Linked DNA regions of Sporosarcina pasteurii. The protein of the gene in region 1 interacts with the protein of each later gene in a pairwise test. Links are inferred from orthologs where the notes say so. Each region holds a gene or a part of one and is shown on either strand. Other genes may lie near its edges.

Region 1 (10,914 bases):
AATCCCATTAACTTCAAGAACTGTGCAGGATCCCGCTCCTTAATGGCGTTAAACAATCTTACGGTTGCAAGGTTTTGAGAAGTTGCAAGTGCTTGTCTAGCTGGTATGATACCGAGTTCTTGTGTTGCTTGGAAGTTACTCGGTGACCAACCACCTGCTGAAAACTTAACGTCTACGACTGGGCTACCCGCCCCGATGTAACCTAATTCTATTGCTGGTGCATAAACAAGCAGCGGCTTCATAGCCGAACCATTTTGTCTAAAGCCCTGTGTCGCAAAGTTAAAGTTTCTAATATTAAAATCACGACCGCCAACGAAGGATAAAATCTTCCCTGTACGATTTTCAATCATTACACTTCCTACTTGTACTGGATCTTGAGTAATAATTTCTTCTCCGGTATCCGGATCTATACTTTTAGAAGTGTACGTATATCCATAATGTTCAAAGCTTTTGGCCGCCTCATTCATACGATCAAAAATATCTTTATTTATAGTCGAGTGAATTCGATAACCATTTGTAGTCATCGCACGTCTTGCTAAAATATTATACTTGTCTTTTAGCTTACTCTCGACGTCTAAACGATTTGGATCGATTCCTTCTTCTTCGGCAAGCATTTTTGATAGAACTTCTACTGTTTGTCTTTGAATTTCCTGTGTTAAATAAGGGTATCGCTCGTTCGCGCGTAACTCTTTTTCTCTAAAATCTCTCGTGATGTCATAAGCGATTGCTTCTTCATATTGCTTTTCGGTAATATACCCAGTCTCTTTCATTCGGAAAAGAACTGTCTTCATCCGGTCGATCCCAGGTTTTAGATGATCTGGTTCTTTAAGTCCACGACCTTGATTATAAAATGGTGTATGTGCGTAGGGCGCCTGCGGAATTCCAGCGATAAATGCTGCCTGTGGAAGATTTAAATCTTTCGCATTTACGTTGAAAATCCCTTCCGCAGCAGCCTCTACTCCTGCAATGTTATCTCCATTCGCATTTCTGCCATAGGGTATGACATTTAAATAAGCTTCTAAAATTTCATGCTTGTCCATAAATTTTTCGAGGCGTAATGCAAGCAAAATTTCTTTTGCTTTTCTTTCATAAGAAACTTCATTTGTTAAGATTTGAAGTTTTATTAACTGCTGTGTAAGTGTTGAACCCCCAGTTTGGCTCGCGGAGTTCGTAACGTCTTGGAAAATTCCTCGGAAAACCGCTTTTGGCACAATACCTGGATGTGTCTCGAAATACTCGTCTTCTGTAGCAAGTACTGCATCGATAACGTAAGGCGAGACATCTTCAAGCTTTATTTCTTTACGTTCAATATCTGCGTTTACTTTTCCGAGATAAACATTATTCGCCAAGAAAATTTCAGATGATTCCTCATATGTTAAAATATCATCTCGCATTTCTTCTTTCGATCGCAAAGGTTCTTCGGCTACAAGTGATGCGAAATAGCCTGCACCAACTGATGCTGCGAAAACAAATAGGGTAATACAGCTTACAATGAAAAGAAGAAATAGGTTCCAAGCAACGCCGGAAGTAATTCTGAGTTTTTTAGCCCAACTTTTTTCGGTAAAGTTATTGATTTTGTCTTCTATGTATTTGAGATAACTCTTAATTTTATCACTCAAGTATTTCTACCTCCTTAAATCTTTTTTATTATAGCACATTCCGACAAAATGAAATCATTTTTCATTGACATATTCACCAAATAAGATAATATATAAAAGTATAACATTTATTCGCATGTTGAGAGAGCCGAAGTAGTGGTAACAGAACCGTATAGAGAGGCAACGGGTGGTGAAAGTTGCTCGGTATGTTATACATGAATTACAGTTCTGGAGTGTGACGTGTGCGCAACGTTAAGGCGTATTGAGTGGAGAGTATTCTCTCAAGCTGGGTGGTACCGCGTTATTACATACATAGCGCCCCTGCATGATTTATTAATCGTGTAGGGGCTTTTTATTTTTTCTTATTACGATTAATATTCGAACAGATACTTGTTTTTTTAAAAAAATAGGAGGGATTTATGTGAGTAACTCATTAATGGGAGATTTAAAATGGCGTGGTTTGTTATACCAACAAACTGATGAAGAAGGTCTAACGAAGGTAGTGAACGATGAAAAAATATCCTTATACTGTGGAGTTGATCCGACAGCAGACAGTATGCATATCGGACATATCGTTCCATTATTAACATTACGTCGTTTCCAAAATCACGGTCACCGTCCGATTTTATTAGTTGGTGGTGCAACAGGTATGATTGGAGACCCTTCAGGACGTTCTGAAGAAAGACAATTGCAGACAACAGAGCAAATTGCGAAAAACGTTGAAGGTATTACAAAACAAATGCAAAGAATATTTGATTTCGAAACGGAAAACGGCGCATTAATGGTGAATAACAATGATTGGATTGGCGGCATGTCAACGATTGAGTTTTTACGTGATTACGGCAAACTTTTAGGTGTCAATTATATGCTTGCTAAAGATAATGTAGCATCACGTTTAGAAAGCGGTATTTCATTTACTGAGTTTTCGTATATGCTTATTCAAGGAATAGACTTTAACCATCTTTATACAAATTACGGTTGTCGCGTGCAAATTGGCGGATCTGACCAGTGGGGCAATATTACAACTGGCCTTGAAGTGATTCGTAAAGTTCAAGAAGATGACGAAGCAAAAGCATTCGGGATTACAATTCCACTCGTGACAAAAGCGGATGGTACGAAGTTTGGGAAAACAGCAGGTGGTGCAGTGTGGCTAGATGCTGAAAAAACATCACCATATGAGTTTTACCAGTTCTGGGTTAACACGGCGGATGCCGATGTGATTAAATACTTGAAAATATTTACATTTATAGAACGTGCAGAAATCGAAGCATTGGAAGTGTCTGTTCAAGAAGAAGCGCATTTAAGAAAAGCGCAAAGAACGCTTGCCGAGGAAATGACACGACTTATTCATGGTCAGGAAGCATTAGACCAAGCGATTCGTATTTCACAAGCCTTATTTAGTGGGGATTTAAAAGCCCTTTCTGTAAATGAAATGCGCGATGCATTTAAGGACGTTCCATCTGCTGAAATGCCGAAAGAAGATAAAAACATTGTTGATTTTATCGTAGAAGCAGGAATTTCCTCTTCCAAACGTCAAGGAAGAGAAGATGTAAACAACGGTGCAATTTCAGTGAATGGAGAGCGTATTAAAGATACTCAATATATAATTAGTGCTGAGGACCGTCTAGAGGACCAATTTACAATTGTTCGTCGTGGTAGAAGAAATTACACGATGGTGAAGTTTTCATAAACACGAAACGGAGGAGAGTGCGTAAGCATTCTCCTCCGTTTTTTTTCTGGTTTTTTCATTCAACGGTTGTTACCCAAGCTGGAAGCTCCAAATCTGCGTATATTTCTGGATGTATGTATTTCCCAAGTTTTAAAGCGCCTTCTAATAAACGCGGAGAAGGGCGACAATAAAGTTCTTCTTCCATAATTGTAAAATAATTGTTTTGAATCGCGGAAAGATTTTTCCAACCAGGTCGTTTTAAAACAACTTCTTTATTTACCTTCTCAGTTCGAACGCCTACCCAAGCGAGAAGAATGTAATCGGGATTTCTATCCAATAAATCATTCCAATCCGTCTGTACATTTGCTTCGGTTTTATCCCGGAATTCGTTCAATCCACCAGCAATCGCACTTATTTCGGTGAGCCAATTTGTCTTTCCGGGTGTAAAAATAGGTTTTGGCCACCATTCCCAATAAAGTGTAGGGAAGGTATGTGCAGTTACGGCACGACTTTTCATTTCATCAATAAAAGCTAAATATTGTCGTTGGCGTTTAAGTGCTTTATGCTCAATTCCGCACTGTATACCTACAGTTAACAGGTCGTCTGCAATGTCGTTTAAACTTTGCGGATTGAGGACAATGTGGGGGATTTCACGTCTTTGTAATTCTTCTACATTTTTTTCCATACCTGGCACGCTTAATGAAGCTAACACTAGATCTGGCTTAAATGTTTCGAGTTTGTCCATATCAATTGATAAATCAGGGCCTAATTTAGGAAGTGATTGAACCTCACTTGGCCAGTCAGAATAGTCATCAATTGCAACAAGATTATCTAATAAACCAAGATAAGCTACTAATTCTGTGTTACTTGGGCAAATAGAAATAATTCTCATAGTTGTACTGTAACCGACATTCGCTCGATGTACAGTTATCCCTCCTTTATAGTAATGTCAGATAATTAGTGTAACATAGATGATAGATACTATTTGAATAACGGTTATCGAATGTGAGAAAATGAAGGGGAAAAGATTAAGTAGAAAATAAGGATGTGAACATATATGTGTGGACGTTTTAGTATGACAAGTCCAATCGAACAAATTCAACTTGCTTTTGAGTTATCGAATATGAGTGAACTGAATATTACACCAAGATATAACGTAGCACCGAGTCAACAAGTATTTTCGATTGTAAGTGATGGAGAAAATAAAAGGGGCGGCTTCCTAAAATGGGGGTTAGTTCCTTCGTGGGCGAAAGACTCGAGAATTGGTTATAAAATGATTAATGCACGTTCGGAAACGGTAGACACAAAACCGAGCTTCAAAAATTTATTGAAAAGAAGAAGATGCCTAATTGTTGCGGATGGTTTTTACGAGTGGAAAAATGATGGTGGCCAAAAACAACCATTTCGCATCAAAATGAAGGATGATCGCGTCTTTACGTTTGCGGGTTTATGGGATCGGTGGCAAAAAGATGGTGAAACGATTCATTCATGCACCATAATTACAACCGAAGCGAATGATGTGGTAAGCGGTATCCATGATAGAATGCCCGTGATACTTCCGGAAGAAAAACAAGACATTTGGTTAAACTCAACAGTTCAGGATTCAAGTTATCTAAAAAAACTTTTGAAACCCTATCAGCCAGAAGAGATGACGGCCTTTCAAGTATCTACTTTGGTAAATTCGCCTAAGAATGATGTGCCTGAGATTATTAATTCATTGTAAATTTCTATAGGGAAATAAAAACCCCTGAAGTTGGAAATTCCAAACGTCAAGGGTTTTATAGATTGCTTTATTATTATTTACGTGAGTAGAATTCAACGATAAGTGCTTCGTTAATTTCTGCTGGTAGTTCGCTACGCTCTGGGAAACGAACGAATTGACCTGTTTTTGTTTCAGTGTTAAATGAAACATATTCAGGTACGAAGTTGTTCACTTCTAGTGCTTCATTAATAACGTCAAGGTTTTGAGACTTCTCACGAAGAGAAATTTCTTGTCCTGGTTTAACGCTGTATGATGGGATGTCAAGACGTTTACCATCGACTAAAATGTGACCGTGGTTAACTAATTGACGAGCAGCACGACGAGTACGTGCAAGACCCATACGGTAAACAACGTTGTCTAGGCGAGTTTCAAGAAGAATCATGAAGTTTTCACCGTGTTTACCAGGCATTTTACCTGCTTTATTAAATAAAGTTCTGAATTGACGTTCGTTTACACCGAACATGAAACGAAGTTTTTGTTTTTCTTGTAACTGTAATCCGTATTCAGAAAGTTTTACGCGTTGAGTTGGACCATGTTGTCCTGGAGCGTAAGGACGCTTTTCAATTTCTTTTCCCGTACCGGAAAGTGATACTCCGAGACGACGTGATAGTTTCCATGCTGGACCTGTATAACGAGCCATAATAGACTCCTCCTCTAAATTGGTTTTATTTTATGGTAACTTATTTCCAAAACGAAGTACGTTTTGGAAAAACTTTGTTGTAAAATAAGACCAGATATGTTCAATTCAGTAGTCATTCTATTATCTTGTAACTTCGCCTTCGCAGCCAGAAGGTTACGCGTTACACCTCATTAAAAGGAATAAACTGAGCAGACTGAAACACATAACTGCTGCGTATATTTTACACGTTCGTAATCATACCAACTTTTAAAGAGATAGTCAAGTGTAAATCAATTAACTTTGAATCAGTAGAATTCCTCACTCCTAAATAAATGGTGGGATGGATGCCAAAAGACATTAAAATCAGAGGAAATGCAAGCTTCCTGCTGATACAAGCTAAGCTTCTGAGGAAAAGTAGAGCCCATACAAATTGCAATTTACCTAGCCGAATAGAAGAAAAAACATATCATCTCGAAAAATATGTCGAAAGAGTAGAATAATGTGATTATTAACTCTTTTCTTTCGGTAGAATAAAGTATAGTATAAGGTTAAAAGAAGGAACCATACTTCCACATTTAAAAAATGTGTTGAAATATGGGGAAGCGGGAGGCTATGACGATGAAAGAAGAATCTTTACATGAAGACACAGTTGTCGTGCATACAGGTTATGATGCAAAGCTGCATCATGGAAGTTTAAGTGTACCTCTTTATCAAACATCTACTTTTTCATTTGAGACTGCGGAACAGGGAGAAAGTAGATTTGCTGGGGACGAAGCAGGTCTGATTTATTCGCGCCTTGGGAACCCAACAGTGCAGTTGTTGGAAGAACGTATAACCGCTTTGGAAGAAGGAAAAGGTGCATTAGCATTTGGATCAGGAATGGCGGCAGTGAGTTCCATTCTTGTTCATTTAACGAAGACAGGTGACCATATCCTGTGTTCTAGAGGAATCTACGGTTGTACATTTGGATTATTAGGCATGTTAGAAGATAAATATAACATTACGCATGATTTAGTACAGATGGGCACTGAAGAACAGATTGAACGTGCGATTAAGCCAGAAACAGTTTGTATTTATGTAGAAACGCCAATTAATCCAACGATGGAGCTTGTCGACTTACAAGCAGTCGTAAATGTCGCAAAACGTCATGGCCTTCGTGTTGTAGTAGATAATACGTTCTCTTCTCCTTATCTGCAAAAACCAATTACCTTAGGTGTCGATTTCGTTTTGCATAGTGCAACGAAATATATTAACGGACATGGAGATGTTATTGCTGGTCTACTCGTAGGAAATGATGAAGACGAGATGGAAAAGATTCGCATGTCGGTTCAAAAAGATTACGGCGGCATTATCTCTCCGTTCGATGCATGGTTACTATTACGGGGAATAAAAACATTACCAGTTCGTATGGAACGACATACGTCAAATGCCGAGAAAATTATTACATTCCTAAAGAAACAACCGCTCGTAGAAAAAATATATTATCCTTTTGATGTGGATAATCCACAGTATGCAATTGCAAAAAAGCAAATGCGTGCCGGCGGAGGACTTATTTCATTTACGATGAAAGGCGGTAAGGAAGGCGCGCAACAATTTTTAAATAGTTTGTCGCTCATTAAAATAGCTGTCAGTTTAGGGGATGCAGAAACGCTTATCCAGCATCCAGCAACGATGACGCATTCTGTAGTCCCTTATGATGAAAGAATTTCCATGGGAATCATAGATTCATTACTTCGACTTTCAGTAGGCCTCGAACATACAGATGACTTAATCGCAGATTTGAATCGTGCTTTTGAAAAAGTTGAACAATCATTGAGTAAAGAAAATGCCAAATAAAAAACCCCTTCATATCAACTCATTGTTGATATGAAGGGGTTTTTACGTCGTTTTATAGATGTTGAATTAGTGTTTCAACAACTTTTTCAAGCCCGATACGATCAGTTTCCGAAAAACGGTCTAGTTCAGGACTATCGATATCAAGCACACCAATAACCTCGTCGTTTTTAATGATTGGTACGACAATTTCTGAGCGGGAAGCTGCATCACAAACGATATGACCAGGGAATGCTTCAACGTCCGGGACAATAATGGATTCCTTCCGTTCTACTGCAGTTCCACAAACACCTTTACCAACTTGGATGCGGACGCATGCCGGTAAGCCTTGGAAAGGGCCTAATACCAATTCGCCATCTTCCATTAGATAAAACCCAACCCAATTGATCCGATCGAAAAATTGATTAAGCAATGCCGAAGCATTACTTAAGTTTGCGTATAAATTTGGTTCGCCCGACAATAGTGCATCAAGTTGTTTGCTAAGCAATTCATATTTCTTATCTAAGTCTTCGTTAACATTAACAGTTGTAGACATTTGAACACCTCATTCATATGTAATTTGTAATATGTTAGTATACAGTTATTCGAACGTTTTTACAAAAGTAAGTCTGTTCATTCGACAAAATATGAACTTTTCCCTTATTAATTTTCATTTTTCCAACCAAAAGTATTTAAACATGGTACGATATAGGATAATATGTAGTGTATAGTCATTGGGACAGGAGGATCGCGATGAAGATTGTAATCATTGCAATTATAGTACTCATTATCATTTTAACCATTCTCGCCATTTCATATAGGCGTAAACATACGAATCAAATAAAAAAACTTGAGCATAGAAAACTACAAATACAACATAAGCCAATATTTGAAGAAATGACGAAAATAAAGCAACTAAATATGACAGGCGAGACAGAAGAAAAATTTGAAACTTGGCGTGCAACTTGGACGGAAGTAATTGATGTACGTATGCCTGAACTTGATAATTTATTATTCGATGCTGAAGAGTACATCGACCGTTTTAGTTTTAAAAAACTAAAAGAGACTGTCATGCTAATCGAAGAGAAAATTCAATTTAGTCAGCAGAAAATGACTGAAATCCTTAGTGGTTTAGATGAACTCGTTGGAAGTGAAGAGAAAAATCGAGTCGAAATGGAATTGTTACAAGAAAGGCATCGTAGTGCTCGAAAGAAAATTTTAGCACATCAACCAGCGTTTGGAGAAACGGTGAACCCGCTTGAAAAGGAATTGGAAACATTTAGACCTAAATTTGCCGAGTATGAGACATTGACAGAAAACGGGAATTATTTACAAGCCCGAGAAATTGTCATCGCATTAACTGAGAAAGGTGACTATTTGTTTCAAATTATTGAACAGATACCTGCTCTGTTAGCTGATATTCAAAATTCAATTCCAACCTCTATACGAGAATTGCGTAATGGTGTAAGGGAAATGGAAGAGCAAGCTTATAACTTACAACACTTAGAAATCGAGAAAATACTGGTAGATATAGAAGAGAAGCTTGAGCGAATGGCGGAAGAAATAGCTCAGTTAGAGATGGATGGTATACCAGAAGAAGTTGAAGAGATACACAGTCAATTAGATGGATTGTATGATGCACTAGAGAAAGAAGTAGTCGCAAAACATTATGTTGAAGAGAATTATCAAACTGTATACGATGAACTATTAAGGGTGACTGGACTTGTGAATGAAACATTAACAGAAATTACATTCGTCCAACAAAGTTACAGAATAAACGAGGATGAGGCGAAAATTCCGCAGAGTGCCTCAGAGGAAATTGAATTATTAAATAAACAATTTGCTGTCATTGTAGAGCAAATTGAAAATAATACTTCTGCCTATTCTAGTATGCAAGAAACCATACAAATGATTACAGAGAAGGTTGGCTATATAGACGAAGAACGAAAAGATTTTGCAGAGCGCTTAAAAAAATTACGAAACGATGAAAATAAAGTGCGCGCTGAGCTTAAAGGACTTTCAAAAGAATTACAAGATGCTGATCGTTCATTACATAGAGGAAATATTCCGGGCATACCTGACGATATTGATGCCAGACTAGAAGAAGCGGAAGAACAACTATATATTGTTAGACAGAGCTTGGAGGAAGTTCCTTTAAATATGACGCTTGTTAATTCTTACTTAGAAAATGCTAAACAATCTGTTCAGGAAGTAAGAGGAAAGACAGAAGAATTACTCGAAAATGTGATGCTAGTCGAATGGATTATTCAATATGGAAATCGTTATCGAGCATCTAATGAGCGCGTCCATGCACAATTGCAAGAAGCTGAGGAGTCGTTCAGGCAATTTCGCTATGCCAAGGCTTTGGAGGAAGCAGCAACAGCAGTAGAGGAAGTTGAACCAGGGGCAATGAAGCGGATTGAGGAATTGTTGCAAGAAAAAGACGATTTAACGATTTAATTGTTTTTAATGTTAGCGATACTGCAGATTGAGCTTATTTATGTTAATCTTTCGCTTTTAATTATTTCGAGCCACCCGCACATAGTCGTGCAGGTGGCTTTGTCACGCTTATAATTGAATGAATTCAAAATAAAGAATGGAATGAAATTAATGATTTATCTAGATAATAGTGCAACGACTGCACCAAAAGAAGAAGTTCTAAATTCTTTTGTAGAAGTTAATAAAAGATTTTTTGCAAATCCCGCTTCCCTTCATGTTGCTGGAAGAGAAGCGGAAACGCTTCTTGAAAAATCACGAGAACAAATATTAAATTTAACTCAGGTTTCTGTTGGCACGGTCATTTATACATCAGGTGGAACTGAGGCGAATAATTTAGCGGTGATTGGATTTGCTCGAAAATATCAAAACCGCGGCAATCATATTTTAACAACTAAAATCGAACACCCTTCTGTTTTAGAGGCAGTTAAACAATTGGAACGAGAAGGATTTATAGTCGAATACTTATCAGTTAATAAAGATGGCGTTATTTCAATCGATGAATTGAAAGAAAAGCTTAGAGAAGACACTGTCGTTGTAAGTATTATGCATGTAAACAATGAAATTGGTGCAATACAGCCAATTGAGGATTGTGGAAAAGTGATTCGAAAAAAATCACGTGCAATTTTTCATGTTGACGCTGTACAAAGTTTTGGGAAATTACCGCTTATATTAAGTGGAAATGGACCGGATGCAATTACAATTTCTGGACATAAAATTCACGGACTAAAGGGTTCTGGCGCATTAATTACTAAAAAACTGGTGAATCCTTCATCCATTAATTATGGTGGTGGCCAAGAACAAGGATTAAGAAATGGGACAGTCTCAGTTCCAAATGCTGTAGCTTTAGCACGTGCGGTGAGACTTGCGACAGAAAATAGAAAAACTGTTATTTTTGAAAGGTGGCGCCAGCGCTTAATTGAGCATATTGAGCAGTCGTCTGACGTGCTCGTATTAG
Region 2 (2,961 bases), 1.3 Mb from region 1 along the record:
GTTATAACGATAAAACCTTGATCGAGCTTGCCACCTCCTTCGATTGACCAGTCATCATATTTAATACCAACTGCCCATGATTTGCCTTGTACAGTCAATAACCTGACAAGACGGAGTTCTTTCCTATATACCTCAGGAAAGTCTACCAGTGTAGATGGTCCTTGTGGATTCCATGAGAATAAAGCTTTTTTTAATGAATGAGGAATATAATTCTCTACTGCATGTAATGCAATGAAATGAACTGGATAACCTGATAATGGCTCAGTACAGCTATTTCCTGAATCTACAAAAACTGTTAACGGAATTTCGCTCCCCCAAATATGGAGGGTTGAATTGGCAAGAAGCTCTGAGACGTGTTGCGAAGTACGCACATCAAGCCATTTTATTTTTATAAGATAAAGCGCAAAATAAGCAATCCCTGCATAGATAATAACTGCTTGATAACCACCTAAAATTCGGACATTGTATTGTAACGCTGTCAATAATCCACCTGCAAATAGCGTACCAATTAGCACCATTGAGGCTGATTTTTTCCAAGGTTCAAATGACTTGCCGAAAGCAACAACTGTCATACTTATAAAAGCGACAAGAATTGTCCAAAATGAAACTGGGAAAAAAACAACTGGTATCGCACCGACAAAGGAAGCTAAACAGAGCCGAGCAAGACCAATTTTCACATTTTGCATTTTATTTGCGAATGACAAAATCGTAAAGTTAAATACCATATTCAATCCGATAATCAGCTCGCCATACATAGAATGTCCTCCCTCGTACTAAAGATAGCACGCAACCTATAAAATGTTTGTCGGTTTGGGTACTTTTAATAAAAAAAGGTTCGACAATTTCCATGTTGAAAATATATGTATAGCGCCCAGATTACATGAGTAAAATGACGGACAAATTTTACAATTATCTTTTCACCGGCATACCAAAGCAGAATAAGTGTAGTTTTTGTAGAGTCAAGAAATTTATGTTGCGAAATCATAAAAAATTATCTCAGTTCATATAAAAAAACATTCCATCAACGGAAAAACCATTGATAGAATGTTTAAATGTTTATATTTATCTACGGCGACGGTTTCTTAAAAATGTCGGAATATCTAAACCATCATCCGCTTGATTATTTTGTTGCGCATGAATTGGTTCCGGTTCAGGTTGCTTATATTGCTCCTGTTCCTCACGACGACGCTCCATCGGACGTTCTACTTGTTGTTCACGAGCAGGTGATTGTGCACGATTTTGAGCGTTTCCACCAATTCCTGTACCTCTTGTAGGTCTTGCTGAAATTAATTGCTCTTCTGTAAATCCTGTTGCAATCACAGTAACAATAATTTCGTCTTTCAAATTATCATTAATTACGGAACCGAATATCATATTGACATCTTCATCAGATGCTGATGCAACAATATCTGCTGCTTCTTGTACTTCAAATAAGCTTAAATTGGATCCTCCTGTAATGTTCATGAGGACGCCTTTAGCACCGTCAATGGACGTTTCTAGTAGTGGACTGGAGATTGCTTTCTTCGCTGCTTCAGATGCTCGGTTCTCGCCAGTTGAAATCCCGATACCCATAAGTGCAGAGCCTTTATTAGACATAATTGTTTTCACGTCTGCAAAGTCTAGGTTGATCAGTCCTGGGACTGCAATTAAATCTGAAATACCTTGTACACCTTGACGTAGAACGTTATCTGCTTCACGGAATGCTTCAAGCATTGGTGTATTCTTGTCAACGATTTCAAGTAGTTTGTCATTTGGAATGACAATTAATGTGTCTACGGAATCTTTCATCGCTGTTATTCCACCAATTGCTTGTGTTTGACGCTTTCGGCCCTCAAACGTAAACGGTCGCGTCACAACACCAACTGTTAATGCGCCCAAATCTTTTGCAACTTGCGCGATGACGGGTGCTGCTCCTGTTCCTGTACCTCCACCCATTCCGGCAGTAACGAATACCATATCTGCACCGCGTAGCGCTTCTTCGATTTGTTCTCTACTTTCTTCTGCTGCTTTCTTTCCAACTTCCGGGTTTGCTCCTGCCCCGAGTCCTCGCGTTAACTTTGTTCCAATTTGTAATTTCACTTCAGCTTCAGATAGATTAAGCGCTTGTGCATCTGTATTTACAGCAATAAACTCGACACCTTCTACTCCATGCTCAATCATTCGGTTTACTGCATTATTTCCACCACCACCAACGCCGATTACTTTAATGACGGCAAGTTGGTCAATATTCGTATCAAAATCCAGCATTTTCTCTCCTCCTAAATTTTACTTCCATATATGTTTGCTCATTCTATCAATCTCTAACATTATTCAAAGAAGTTATTAAATACTTTTCTCGCTTTAGACATAAAGCTTTCCTTTTCTACGTGCTCTCTGTTCGTCTGTTTTTGCGCTTTTGCTTGTGCAAATGAATGGTCATCACTTGTACTTACAGCTGGTTCATCAGAAATTGAACCAAAGAACTCTTCTTGCATATGCGCATATCGAATTAGACCAACTGCTGTTGTATACATCGGTTCACGTACACCGATGTATTCAGGTGTATGAATACGAACTCTCGATTTCAGGACATGGCGAGCGAGTGGAAGCATTCCTTCAATCTTCGTAATGCCTCCTGTTAGGACGACGCCGCCTGGTAAATCTTTAATCCCCATCTTAAATAACTCTTCTAAGACAAGGTCGAAAAGCTCTTCTAATCGAACACCAATGATTTCCGATATGTATCGTTGACTGTATTGTTCTTTAGAATCTGCACCAATCACTGGCACTTCGAATAAATCATCATCTGAAGCATCGTCATAAAAAGCATGTCCAAACTTATGCTTTATTTTTCTTGCTTGTTCGGTAGGTGTCTTTAACACAATTGATAAATCTTTTGTTACGTGGTCTCCTCCTATTGGCAGTACACTAGTTGCCATGAGTCGATCATCACCGAAAATAGCAATCGTCGTTGAGCCTCCA
Region 3 (6,637 bases), 1.3 Mb from region 1 along the record:
CTCCTGTAATGTTCATGAGGACGCCTTTAGCACCGTCAATGGACGTTTCTAGTAGTGGACTGGAGATTGCTTTCTTCGCTGCTTCAGATGCTCGGTTCTCGCCAGTTGAAATCCCGATACCCATAAGTGCAGAGCCTTTATTAGACATAATTGTTTTCACGTCTGCAAAGTCTAGGTTGATCAGTCCTGGGACTGCAATTAAATCTGAAATACCTTGTACACCTTGACGTAGAACGTTATCTGCTTCACGGAATGCTTCAAGCATTGGTGTATTCTTGTCAACGATTTCAAGTAGTTTGTCATTTGGAATGACAATTAATGTGTCTACGGAATCTTTCATCGCTGTTATTCCACCAATTGCTTGTGTTTGACGCTTTCGGCCCTCAAACGTAAACGGTCGCGTCACAACACCAACTGTTAATGCGCCCAAATCTTTTGCAACTTGCGCGATGACGGGTGCTGCTCCTGTTCCTGTACCTCCACCCATTCCGGCAGTAACGAATACCATATCTGCACCGCGTAGCGCTTCTTCGATTTGTTCTCTACTTTCTTCTGCTGCTTTCTTTCCAACTTCCGGGTTTGCTCCTGCCCCGAGTCCTCGCGTTAACTTTGTTCCAATTTGTAATTTCACTTCAGCTTCAGATAGATTAAGCGCTTGTGCATCTGTATTTACAGCAATAAACTCGACACCTTCTACTCCATGCTCAATCATTCGGTTTACTGCATTATTTCCACCACCACCAACGCCGATTACTTTAATGACGGCAAGTTGGTCAATATTCGTATCAAAATCCAGCATTTTCTCTCCTCCTAAATTTTACTTCCATATATGTTTGCTCATTCTATCAATCTCTAACATTATTCAAAGAAGTTATTAAATACTTTTCTCGCTTTAGACATAAAGCTTTCCTTTTCTACGTGCTCTCTGTTCGTCTGTTTTTGCGCTTTTGCTTGTGCAAATGAATGGTCATCACTTGTACTTACAGCTGGTTCATCAGAAATTGAACCAAAGAACTCTTCTTGCATATGCGCATATCGAATTAGACCAACTGCTGTTGTATACATCGGTTCACGTACACCGATGTATTCAGGTGTATGAATACGAACTCTCGATTTCAGGACATGGCGAGCGAGTGGAAGCATTCCTTCAATCTTCGTAATGCCTCCTGTTAGGACGACGCCGCCTGGTAAATCTTTAATCCCCATCTTAAATAACTCTTCTAAGACAAGGTCGAAAAGCTCTTCTAATCGAACACCAATGATTTCCGATATGTATCGTTGACTGTATTGTTCTTTAGAATCTGCACCAATCACTGGCACTTCGAATAAATCATCATCTGAAGCATCGTCATAAAAAGCATGTCCAAACTTATGCTTTATTTTTCTTGCTTGTTCGGTAGGTGTCTTTAACACAATTGATAAATCTTTTGTTACGTGGTCTCCTCCTATTGGCAGTACACTAGTTGCCATGAGTCGATCATCACCGAAAATAGCAATCGTCGTTGAGCCTCCACCGATGTCAATAAAAGCTGTCCCATGATTCATTTCATCGTCCGTTAGCGCAAACGTTCCTGCTGCAAGAGGCTGTAAATAAATTTCTCGAATTGTTAAGCCCGCACGTTCAACACATCGTAAAATGTTATGAACAAGTGTTTTAGACGTCGTAATCAATGTTCCATCCATTTCTAATCGAACACCAATCATACCGCGAGGATCGGTAATTTCCCCGTAATCATCAACGATAAATTGCTTTGGAATAATATTCACAATTTCCCGTTCGGGTGGAACAGACATCACTTGTGCTGACTGCATCACACGATCAAGATCATCATCGGTAATTTCCCGATTCTCAGAATTAACTGCAACGACTCCTTTAACATCTTGTAAAGTGACACCGTTAGCAGGAATCCCTACTACCACTTCATGTATTGCCATCCCTGTCATTCTTTCGGCTTGGTCAACCGCTTTTTGAATCGACTCTACAGTCGCATCAATATCAATAATCGTACCCCTACGAATTCCTGAAGACTGAACATTCCCTACTCCAATGACGTGAAGGGTTTCACCATCTACTTCCCCAATCAACACTTTAATTGACGATGATCCAATATCTAATGAAACATATAGTTCAGATTGGCTCAATGACTGACACCTCCAAATTTAAAGCTTATCTTCCATTCTATTTCATTATAACCATATTGTCTAAATTTTTTCGACATCGGGTATTCAAATCCTTTCATTCATTCGTATTTCCGGTCGCACTTTTACTTCTATCAGTCCATTTTGCGAGTAATATTCTTCGGATGACAGCAATATTTTGAAAAAGCCGAACAGCAAATGCAAAGATTGCTGCAAGATATAAGTCAAGTCCGAGATGAACCCCTAAAAACGCAAGTCCAACTGCTAGAGCGATATTAAAGAAAAATCCTGTTACGAAGATTTTATCATCATATACTTGCTGTAGGCTAGCACGCATTCCCCCAAATAAGGAGTCAAGGGCAGCTAAAATAGCAATTGATAAATAGTTACTGTAAACTTGCGATACTTGTATGTCTGATAAAAGACCAAATGTTACACCTAATATAAGGCCAAGCAAGGGTAGCCACATCGTTATTCCCCTTTCGGCAATTCATTTAAGTACAAATTTTTAACGCTTTCTTTCCAACCTCTAATTTTCACACTGTTTACAGGTTCTCCAACTCTTAACACTAAATCATCTAAATAAAAATCATCATGAATTGCAGATGCCTGCAATGTGTTATACACCATTTCACTATCCTTAGAAGTGTCTGTAATCACTTTTATAGTAAACGGTGGCGAGGCAACATTTAATCCATTGACAGTCGTAAAGCCATTGATATCTCGAATTGCACTTAAGGAGGTATATCGTTTACCATCGATTTCCAATGCCCGCCATTTCACACGGTTTAATTCATTGACAAAGCGCGTCAAAAGATCTGGCGATATACTTGTAATACCGATACCTAGCGCAATACTTTCTGGAGACGGTTCAACTTCAATGACCAATCCAGGCCCCTCTGTGTCTGTCATACCAGCTTGTGCGTGTAGTTTTTCTACAGTTTCTTTAAGTGCTTGTCCTGTGTTTTCATCACTTAATGATTCATAGGTCCGAATTGTCTCATCCAAACCCCGTATCTCTTTAAGTAATTCAGAATGTAGTTTTTTCTCATTTGATAATTCATTTCGAATTGCCCACATATCGCGTGTGTCACGTTTCTCCGGCTTTTGGATTGTATTATACTGAATCGCTATCATAAAACCAACAATGAGCAAAACGATCATAAACTTCAGTTGTCTTCGCATTTGCTCACCTTCCTTACGTTCAGCTTTCTTCTCCTACCGCGGCTAACTGAAGATTTTTAATTTGCTCTGTCGTTACGACGATATTGTCCAATAAAAGCCGATCAATCACGCCACCTTTTAAATACAGAGCTTCATGCAATACGTCCATTTTTCCAACTGCCTCAATAACAAACGGAGCCGGAAATGTTTTCCCGTCAATCGTAATGACAGGACCTGTACATTTAATATACGAATTATGCGTTATACGTTGCCCATTAATTGAAATTCCTTGAGCGCCTGAAATTCTTAATTCGTTAATTACCTTAAAAATATGGCTTTCATGTACAATATAATCATTTGGGTTCTGCTCAATCGGATCATATTCCGCATCCATAAGTGTAACCCTAAGGCCTTGTCCCATTGCTGGAACTACACCAAGCAGCAGGCGAAGATCTTTCGCTTCTTCTACTAAGTCAGCATGATCTTCTTCTTGTTCTAAGAAGGAGCGCTCATAGGCTCTAATCTCCTCCTGCTTGACGCCGATATCGTCGGAAAGTTCCCTGTTTCGTTCTTGTTGTTCTATAAGTTCTTCTCGGTATTTTTCTTCTGCCAAAAACGCAGCGGACGATAACTGATCGTGCTTCGCATCTTTACCAAACGTTCTATAAGAAAATGCTAGAATAAAACCTAATACGAGGAACACGATTGCAAATAGTATTGGTCTTCCTCTTTTATCAAAAAAACTACTCGCTTTCCTCATCGTATTCGACCTCTTCCTGTTCCTGTTCCTGTTCCTCTTCCTCTGCCTCTTCCTCTGCCTCTTCCTCATTACCAGTTACACCATAAATCTTACTATAAGGCGTAAAGAAAGTACCAACTTCCATGTCAATGACCCCTTTTTCTTCTCCATCTAACTGAGCAATGATGGCAGAATAATAGGCCATTTTCTCTGCAAATGTAGGGATAATCGCCTTTATCTCATATCCATCATCCATAAATACCGTAATAAAATCCGGCTCCTCTTTCCTCCCTGTATAAAGGATTTCAGATATTAACTGATAAACTTCATTTTCCATTTTTATTAACTGTTCGGTCATTCGTTTCTTAACATCTATATCAGTAAAGCCGTTTAAAATTGGTGCATCCTCTTCTGGTGCGAGCTTTTCAGGCGTGAAAACGTCACCATTTTCTAATAACAGCCCAAATTGACCATCGTTTTCTATATAGGCGATAGGTTTCCATTCAGTTACTGTGATTTGAACCCCTCTCAACCACTTCCTGGAGACAACAGCTTTTTGAACACCTTCAATTTTCTCTAGTCGCTGTTCTACCTGTTTCGCTGAAAATCCCCACAGAGAATCATCCACCTGCAGTTCACTTTTGTCTGTATAAAATGATGGCTCATAGATTTTCGCACCTACAACATGGAACTTATCAATGCGACTAAATGGTGATTGGAAATAAAGAATGACGAGAAGAGCGATTAGGAATACCGATACGATGAATATGAACTTCCGATTCGTTCTCCTCCGTCGCCTTTCACGCATCGATGGAATTCTTTCTTCAATATCAATAACCTTTTCCATACCGCCCCTCCTCTCATATATGTTTTAAATTTTGTTTTGTAAAAACTCTTGTCACTTACGGTCATAAGCAAGCTAGCTATGTGGCAAAGTTCACCACTCGGGCCTACAGGATGTAGGTCATGCAATCGTTGCAATCGAACAGCGAAGGGTGAGATTTGCCGTATTTCTGCGCACTTTGCAGAAATTAAGGCACATACAGGACGCGGCGTTCCTAGACAGCCTTCCTTACTTCGACTTATGCCCGTCGTGTCTAACCAGGCGCCCTCCGCTTTTATTATTCATAAAGTGGAGGATGACTCCGGCTGCCATCCATGTTGTTAGTAAAGATGAGCCTCCGTAACTAATAAATGGGAGTGTAACGCCTGTAACGGGAAGTAATCCGGAGACTACTCCGATATTTAAAAATGTCTGGAAGAAGATCATTGCGCCCATGCCTGAAACAACGAGTAAAGAAAAGCGTGCTTCGGTGCGAATCGCTATCCCAAATGTTGCGATTAAAAAAACAACAAATAACAGAAGGATAATTGTCGCTCCTATAAACCCTGATTCCTCGGCAATAATGGAAAATATAAAATCATTTTGGGGTTCAGGTAAATACAAATATTTTTGCCTACTGTTGCCATATCCGTGTCCAAATAGTCCACCAGGTGAAATCGCAAACAGAGATTGTATTGCTTGAAACCCAGTTCCCAGTGGATCGTTCCACGGATCGATATACGATTTAATCCGGTCTAATCGATAAGGCGCTGTAGCAATTAGCGCAATAAAAGCCCCTACCCCAGCGATACCAATCATCGTAAAAAAACGTAAAGAGTAGCCAGCGACGAATAATACGACAAATGCAGAGACGATTAAAATAACTGTGGATCCTAGGTCCGGTTGCAACATGATGAGTGCAGCTGGCAATAAAATATACCAAAGATGTTTAAAACTAAACATTTTTTTCCCGCTTGTTTCAACCAAACTACTTGCTAATTTGCCAATCAGGGCTACCTTAATGAACTCTGCTGGTTGCAAGCTAACTGGACCTAGAATAATCCAACTTTGTGATCCATTTCGAACCGCACCGATGCCTGGTATTTTCACCGCAACAAGGGCAACAATGGCTAAGTAATACAATATCGTCCATACTTTTTGATTGGATGTTAAGGGACTTTTCATAATAAATGCTGCAATTCCAATAGATACCAACATGTAAATACCTTGCTTTACAATGAATGGAGACGAATCAGCATAATGAACTGTCCCCCAATAGGATCCTGCCGAATGCACAAATGCCAATCCAATACACGACAGTGCGAGCGCCGAAGTGACGAACGCAACTTTTAGCTTTCCTTCCAGTGAACGCATCCTTCCACAATCGTGTTTTTAATGCTAACTATTTTTCACTTGATGGCTATTAAAGGGACATGACCGCGTCAATAAATTTATCTCCACGTACCTCAAAGCTTGCATATTCATCCCAACTTGCACTTGCTGGCGATAACAAAATAATATCCTTTTCCGAAGATAAGTCGTGAGCCAGCTGAACAGCGTGCTCCATTGTTGTTGCTTCTTCAACACTTTTTATTCCACACGACTGGGCAAATTCAGCAAATCTTTTTTTCGTTTCACCAAGCGCGACAACAGCTTTCACATTATCCATATAAGGTCTCAGTTCTTCGAATGAATGCCCTCGATCCAAGCCGCCAGCTATCAAGACGATTGGACTGTCAAAAGCGGCTAACGCACTTTTAGTAGCCAATGTG

Evidence for each region.
Region 2: the proteins of ezrA (region 1) and ftsZ interact in binary tests that used the Bacillus subtilis proteins (3 or more experiments, as listed by UniProt). The link is inferred for Sporosarcina pasteurii from one-to-one orthologs.
Region 3: the proteins of ezrA (region 1) and ftsA interact in binary tests that used the Bacillus subtilis proteins (3 or more experiments, as listed by UniProt). The link is inferred for Sporosarcina pasteurii from one-to-one orthologs.

What each region holds. Positions count from the first base shown.
Region 1 is NZ_CP160452.1:837,703-848,616, forward strand. What follows is about bases 7,718-10,566. They hold ezrA (septation ring formation regulator EzrA), read left to right. Parts: upstream 7,718-8,213; coding sequence 8,214-9,920; downstream 9,921-10,566. Other genes in these bases: AB1H92_RS03825 (GAF domain-containing protein), read right to left, coding at 7,718-8,016; AB1H92_RS03835 (cysteine desulfurase family protein), read left to right, coding at 10,071-10,566. In the rest of the region: AB1H92_RS03795 (transglycosylase domain-containing protein), read right to left, coding at 1-1,619; tyrS (tyrosine--tRNA ligase), read left to right, coding at 2,035-3,288; AB1H92_RS03805 (cobalamin-binding protein), read right to left, coding at 3,344-4,159; AB1H92_RS03810 (SOS response-associated peptidase), read left to right, coding at 4,325-4,990; rpsD (30S ribosomal protein S4), read right to left, coding at 5,064-5,669; megL (methionine gamma-lyase), read left to right, coding at 6,267-7,484; more of AB1H92_RS03825, read right to left, coding at 7,537-7,717; more of AB1H92_RS03835, read left to right, coding at 10,567-10,914. UniProt on the Bacillus subtilis protein: Negative regulator of FtsZ ring formation; modulates the frequency and position of FtsZ ring formation. Inhibits FtsZ ring formation at polar sites. Interacts either with FtsZ or with one of its binding partners to promote depolymerization.
Region 2 is NZ_CP160452.1:2,175,180-2,178,140, forward strand. What follows is about bases 156-2,961. They hold ftsZ (cell division protein FtsZ), read right to left. Parts: upstream 2,248-2,961; coding sequence 1,063-2,247; downstream 156-1,062. Other genes in these bases: AB1H92_RS10260 (sigma-E processing peptidase SpoIIGA), read right to left, coding at 156-755; ftsA (cell division protein FtsA), read right to left, coding at 2,307-2,961. In the rest of the region: more of AB1H92_RS10260, read right to left, coding at 1-155. UniProt on the Bacillus subtilis protein: Essential cell division protein that forms a contractile ring structure (Z ring) at the future cell division site. The regulation of the ring assembly controls the timing and the location of cell division.
Region 3 is NZ_CP160452.1:2,176,628-2,183,264, forward strand. The notes cover bases 1-2,834. They hold ftsA (cell division protein FtsA), read right to left. Parts: upstream 2,143-2,834; coding sequence 859-2,142; downstream 1-858. Other genes in these bases: ftsZ (cell division protein FtsZ), read right to left, coding at 1-799; AB1H92_RS10275 (small basic family protein), read right to left, coding at 2,237-2,608; AB1H92_RS10280 (DUF881 domain-containing protein), read right to left, coding at 2,611-2,834. In the rest of the region: more of AB1H92_RS10280, read right to left, coding at 2,835-3,324; AB1H92_RS10285 (DUF881 domain-containing protein), read right to left, coding at 3,344-4,063; AB1H92_RS10290 (cell division protein FtsQ/DivIB), read right to left, coding at 4,047-4,889; putative lipid II flippase FtsW, read right to left, coding at 5,115-6,239; murD (UDP-N-acetylmuramoyl-L-alanine--D-glutamate ligase), read right to left, coding at 6,289-6,637. UniProt on the Bacillus subtilis protein: Cell division protein that is required for the assembly of the Z ring. May serve as a membrane anchor for the Z ring. Binds and hydrolyzes ATP. Also involved in sporulation.